One region of the Vagococcus penaei genome, then DNA from elsewhere that is predicted to be linked to it. Evidence: predicted binding sites of a transcription regulator. Region 1 holds the regulator's gene; the other holds the start of a gene.

The links. The regulator HrcA, encoded in region 1, represses chaperone genes, less so after heat shock. The targets are predictions, from matches to a motif close to TTAGCACTCNNNNNNNNNGAGTGCTAA.
Region 2: the regulator HrcA is predicted to act here: its motif matches at 1,484-1,510, upstream of groES (co-chaperone GroES).

The regions. Positions count from the first base shown of each region.
Region 1 covers NZ_CP019609.1:322,555-325,991, forward strand. The annotation lists gene dnaK (molecular chaperone DnaK) at 1-264, opposite strand, end outside; gene grpE (nucleotide exchange factor GrpE) at 322-876, opposite strand; gene hrcA (heat-inducible transcriptional repressor HrcA) at 949-1,986, opposite strand; gene hemW (radical SAM family heme chaperone HemW) at 2,252-3,418, opposite strand.
Region 2 covers NZ_CP019609.1:1,643,344-1,646,780, reverse strand. The annotation lists gene BW732_RS07865 (redox-sensing transcriptional repressor Rex) at 39-689, shown strand; gene BW732_RS07860 (CPBP family intramembrane glutamic endopeptidase) at 727-1,368, opposite strand; gene groES (co-chaperone GroES) at 1,546-1,830, shown strand; gene groL (chaperonin GroEL) at 1,885-3,437, shown strand, end outside.

The DNA of each region.
Region 1 (3,437 bases):
TTGAGGTGTATAGCTTTTGCCGTCAGCTTCAACTTTATAGCCAGCTTCTCCCATATAACGTTTAATAGAAGAAATTGTATTTGGGTTAGTTACTGCTTGACGCTTAGCAACCTCACCAACTTGAATTTCACCATTTTTAAAAGCTACAACTGAAGGAGTCGTACGGTTACCTTCAGGATTAGTAATGATTTTTGCTTCTCCACCTTCTAAAACAGATACAGCAGAGTTAGTAGTTCCTAAGTCAATTCCAATAATTTTAGACATATATATTATCCCCTTTACTCTTTAAGTTTATTATTTTATGTAGTTAATCTATTTAATTTATTGCGACACAACAACCATCGTTGGTCGTAAAATACGATCATTTAATTTATATCCTTTTTGCAAGACTTGCACAATTACATCAGAATCTTGGCCATCTTCAGCTGGTACTGTTTGGACAGCTTGATGCAAGTTAGGATCAAATGGATGACCCATAGCCTCAATTTCTTCAACATTGGCTTCTTTTAGGGCGTGTAGGATGCTCTCGCGAACCATCTCAATACCTTTTTTCATGCTTTCACCGTGATCATCAGTTACTTCAATAGCTAATGCACGATCCAAGTTATCTAACGCTGGTAGTAAATCTTTAGCTAAATCTTGTGCACGATATTTTGCTGCTTCTTCGCGCTCCTTACGATTGCGATTACGCATATTAGCCATTTCGGCCTGTGCACGTAAAAACTTATCTTCCATTTCTTGTAGCTGTTCTGTTAATTCTGCTACTTGATTAATTTCAACTGATTCGTCATTGTTGCTTACATGATCATCTTGATTGTGTTGACAACAATTTTCAGATTGGCAACCACACTTTTCTTCAGACACTTCTTCTTTCATTACGTCTTCTTGATGATTTGTTGTTTTTTCTTTACTCAACTTCAGCCATCTCCTTTCTATTAACGGGTTATTTTACGACATATCTAAATTTCGATAATACGTTTCTAATTGGCCCGATACTTCAACGGTTAAAGTATCAATTAATCCTAACAATCGTGAATAGGACATTGTCGTCGGGCCAAGTAATGCGATGACACCACTACCGTGATTAGTGACATGATAGGTCGCCGTGATTAAACTCATATCTTTTAATAGTAGGTTACCTAACTCATCCCCAATCCGAATAGCTTGATTAGACTGACTCGGTAAAATGAGTTCAGTTATTTGCTCACGGTCATTCAAAAAGGAATAGAGTGACTTAAACTGTTCCACATTGGTCATATCAGTTGTGTCAAGCAAATTCATTCCGCCGCTGATGTAGACATCTTCATCAAATAATTGATGAAAAACGTGACCAAATAAAGCAAGCATATCAGATGAATTAGAAAAATAACGCTGTAATACTAATGGTATTTCTGTTCGTAATTGCTGATAAACAGTAACTAAACTCTTACCAACTAAACGCTCAGTAATCACTCGTGTCATTTTTTCTAAATCTTCTACCGTAATCATCGCTGGTACTGCAAATACTTGACTTTCAACTGACCCCTTATCTGTGACTAAAATAGCTATAAGCTGACTTCGATTTAATTGAATTAGTCGAAAATCTGTCAATCGCTTGTCCTTAACATCAGGACCTAATGAAAAAGCAGTGTAGTTAGTCAAATCCGATAATATTTCCGCCGATAAAGCAAGAATCTCATCTGTGGCATTGTACGGTCTATCCAAAAGCTTTTTAATCTCGTATCGCTCGTCAACTGGTGGATTTGTTGGCTTCAATAAGTAGTCAACATAAAAACGATAGCCTTCAATCGATGGCATTCGACCCGATGAGGAGTGTACTTTTTGGATTAACCTCATATCTTCCAATCTAACTAACTCATTTCGAATGGTCGCGGAGCTCGCGTTAATACCATTTTTCATTAATGTGTTAGAGCCAACAGGCATTTCGGTTTCAGTATATAAGTCAACGAGTAGTTTAAAAATTGCAAGTTGTCTGTCACTGAGCACTAATATCACCTTCTTTTTAGCACTCTTTAAATCTAAGTGCTAACTACATTTATTAATATACCAACTATTAAAATAAATGTCAATAGATATTACTCATTTTTTTAGCACTCAATAGCAAAGAGTGCTAAAAGTTCAAATAACCGCATATTTCTGCTCTGTGTAAGGCATTGAGACAACTCTTGAACTAACACTAAACTGTAGAAATAAAGAAAACATATAACTATTAGTAGGTGCCTAATAATTCATATGTTTTCAAATACTTTCATTATTTACTTAATAAAAATTGTTCAAATACATTATTACCTAAAATCAAACCTTGATTGCTTAGTGCTAGCCAATCACCATCTTGATTAAGTAATCCTTCTGCTAATAAACGCTTAACAGTTTCGCCATAAATTTGATTAAAGGATTGTTGGAATTTTTCTTCAAAATGTCTCATTGATACACCTTGACGTTTTCTTAAACCAAGGAACATTTCTTCTTCCATCTTGTTTTGTAAAGTCAAAACTTCCTCAGTAATGACCGGCAAGCTATTTTGCCGTAATGGCTCAAGATAATGTTGAATTGGCCCATGATTTTTATAGCGGATACCATTCAAATAGCCACTTGCACCGGCACCTAAGCCATAATATTCTTCATTATTCCAATACACTAAATTATGTTGGCTTTCATGTCCAGGTTGTGCAAAATTGCTCACTTCATATTGTTCTTTACCAGCTGCCGTCATCCGTTCGATTGCTCGCTCAAACATGTCACCTTCGACATCTATTCCTGGTAAATGCAACCGACCTTGTCGCGCCCAATTGTAAAACATTGTTTTATTTTCTAAAATCAATGAGTACAATGAATAATGTGGTAAGTCTAATGCTAACGCCTTATCTAGTGTATCGTTAAAGCTTTCCATTGTTTGATTGGGTAAAGCATAAATCAAATCAATACTGACGTTTCTAAAATCAGCTTGCTCAAAAATAGCCATGGTATCAAAAACATCCTGTGCGGTGTGCTTGCGCCCAATTTTCTTTAATAAGCGATCATCAAAGGTTTGAACTCCCATTGATAAACGATTCACACCATAATTTTGTAGAACACGTAATTTATCAAGTGTTAAATCTCCAGGATTCGCTTCAACCGTAAATTCATTTTTCTCATCAAATGGTAGCTCAGATCGAATTCCTGCTAATAAGACATCTAGTTGTTTAGCAGATAAAGATGTCGGTGTTCCACCACCAATATAAATCGTTCGAGTATCACTAGCTGGATGAGCTTCCCGCAATAATCTTGTCTCTTTAATCAATGCTTGAATATACTCATCAACTGGTTGCCCTTCAATAAAAACTTTATTAAAATCACAATAAAAACAGATATGCTCGCAAAACGGAATATGGATATAAGCGGACAATTCTTTTGTGGGTAATGTATTGTCTTTTGTCATTCTATAATCTCTCCTAAAT
Region 2 (3,437 bases), 1.0 Mb from region 1:
CTGTACTCATAAATTAAATTTAAAAGGAGGAAAATCGAATGAAAGAAATGTCGATCCCAAAGGCTACCGCTAGACGACTTCCTTTGTACTATCGCTATTTAAAATTTTTATTTGATTCAGGCAAGCAAAAAGTGTCATCTACCGAATTAAGTGACGCTGTAAAAGTAGATAGTGCGACAATCCGTCGTGACTTCTCATATTTTGGAGAATTAGGAAAACGCGGGTATGGTTACGATGTGGAAAGTTTAATGAATTTCTTTGGAAAAACATTAAATGAAGATATCTTAACGAATGTTGCATTAATCGGTGTTGGTAACTTAGGCCATGCTTTATTAAATTACCGTTTCCACCAAAGTGATAGCATCCGAATTAGCGCTGCTTTCGATGTCAATCCTGATATTGTTGGTCGTATCTTAGATGGTGTTCCTGTGTATTCAGCTGACGAGATGGTTGAACAAATTAAAGCTCAACATATTGATGTCGCTATTTTGACGGTACCATTAGAAGTGGCACAACAAAATGTTGATAAGCTAGTCGAAGCCGGCGTTAAAGGGATAATGAACTTTACACCTGTTCGTATTAATACACCTGATGATGTAATGGTACAGAATGTCGACTTGACTAATGAAATGCAAACATTGATTTATTTCTTATCACACTACAATGATAATAGTGATGCACAAGAATAAAAAAACGCTACTGTCCTCGTGACAGTAGCGTTTTTTTTTAAGAAAATAATTGTAAGCAGACGACCAATGTATTCATACCGGCATGCGTAATAATAGCACTCCAAATTGAGTTTGTCCGCTGATAGATAATAAAAAATAATAAACCTAACCCGCCATATACTAACCAATGACCATCATTATGCATAATTGCAAATAAAAATGAACTAATGCCTGCCGCTAACCAAATTGGCATTCTTTGCCCAAGCCAATTAGTCAAGCTGAATCGAAAGACTAATTCTTCCATAATTGGCCCTGCAATACTGACAGCAATAATATAAAGTGGTGCTTGCTTGACTAACGCCATTATTGTTTGAGTATTTTGTGACTCAATTGGTTGATTAAATAACTGACTATCAAGCTGTGTCAAAACGCCTTGCAAAATTAAGCTCAAAAAAATACCACTAACACCGACTACAATAATTTTCATACGGCTAACTTGTTTTTTTGATTCTGAAAGTGTTCCCTGTTTTGAGGACTTTTTGTATAACCAAATCAAAACAGTCGCTCCTACTAGATAAGTTAGTGCTGTCCCATTTAACACGATATTTCTTGTTTGTCCAAGTACTTGAAACAATAATGGGCTATTTAAAACAGCCAAAAAAATAAAAATTGTCCAAATAGTATTCCGATTAAGTGTCACGTCATCACCCTCATTGTTTAATTGCGTTAAGAATACCATAATTTCGGTAACTTAGAAATTTTTATCATCAAATTACTTGCAAAGTAAAGCTAAACTAGGTATTATAAAAGAGGATTTAGCAGTTAAACTTTTAGACTGCTAAAAAATAAATTTATAAAATTTGTGGAGGGATATATCGTGTTAAAACCATTAGGAGATCGTGTTATCATTTCAGTTAAAGAAGAAGAAGAAAAAACAGCTAGTGGCTTTGTTTTGACTCCTGCTTCTAAAGAAAAATCTCAATCTGGCGAAATTATCGCTGTTGGTGAAGGTCGTACCCTTGACAATGGGACTAAATTACCAGTTTCTGTGTCTGTAGGACAAACAGTCATGTTTGAAAAATATGCAGGTCAAGAAGTAAAATATGACGGACAAGAATTTTTAATTGTTCACGAAAAAGATATTATCGCAATCGTTGAATAAACAAAGATCAACTAATTAAATCAAATAAAAAAATAATTTATGAGGTGACAAAAAATGGCTAAAGATATTAAATTTTCAGAAGATGCACGTAGCGCAATGATGCGTGGTGTGGATACACTAGCAAATATTGTAAAAGTAACTTTAGGACCTAAAGGACGTAACGTTGTTTTAGATAAATCATTTGGTTCTCCTTTAATTACAAATGACGGCGTAACAATCGCTAAAGAAGTTGAATTAGAAGATCGTTTTGAAAATATGGGTGCTCAGTTAGTTGCTGAAGTAGCATCAAAAACAAATGATATTGCTGGTGACGGAACAACAACAGCAACTGTTTTAACTCAAGCTATTGTACGTGAAGGCTTAAAAAACGTGACTGCTGGCGCAAATCCAATTGGTATTCGTCGTGGTATCGAATTAGCAACTAAAAAAGCTGTTGAGGAACTACACAACTTATCTAAAAAAGTTGATTCAAAAGAAGCTATCGCTCAAGTAGCTGCTGTATCTTCTGGTAGTGAAACAATTGGCCAATTAATTTCTGAAGCAATGGAAAAAGTTGGTAATGATGGCGTAATTACAATTGAAGAATCAAAAGGAATTGAAACAGAATTAGACGTTGTAGAAGGTATGCAATTTGATCGTGGTTATTTATCACAATATATGGTTACTGACAACGATAAAATGGAAGCTGTATTAGAAAATCCTTATATCCTAATTACTGATAAAAAAATCTCAAACATTCAAGATATTTTACCTTTACTAGAACAAATTCTACAACAAGGTAAACCATTATTAATTATCGCTGATGACGTTGATGGGGAAGCTTTACCAACTTTAGTATTAAATAAAATTCGTGGTACATTTAACGTAGCTGCTGTTAAAGCACCTGGTTTCGGTGACCGTCGTAAAGAAATGTTACAAGATATTGCTGTTCTAACTGGTGGTACAGTAATCACTGAAGAATTAGGTTTAGATTTAAAAGATACAACCATTGAATCTTTAGGTACTGCTAGCAAAGTTGTTATTGATAAAGATAGCACAACTATTGTTGAAGGTGGCGGTAACTCTCAAGCTATCGCTGAACGTGTATCACTCATTCGTTCACACATTGCTGAAACAACTTCAGACTTTGATCGTGAAAAATTACAAGAACGTCTAGCTAAGTTATCTGGAGGGGTGGCAGTTGTTAAAGTTGGTGCCGCAACTGAAACAGAATTAAAAGAATTGAAACTACGCATTGAAGATGCTTTAAATGCAACTCGTGCTGCTGTTGAAGAAGGTATTGTCCCTGGTGGTGGTACTGCGTTTGTTAATGTCTTATCACATCTAGATGATATTGAAGCTGAGGGTGATGAAGCAACTGGTGTAAGCATCGTCTTACGTGCATTAGAAGAACCTGTTCGCCAAATTGCTGAAAATGCCGGCTTAGAAGGATCAGTCATTGTTGATAAATTAAAACGTGAAAAAGCTGGTATTGGTTATAATGCACGTACAAATGAATGGGTAGATATGATTACTGCTGGAATAGTTGATCCTACAAAAGTAACTCGCTCAGCTCTACAAAATGCTGCAAGTGTCGCTGCTTTATTATTAACAACTGAAGGTGTTAT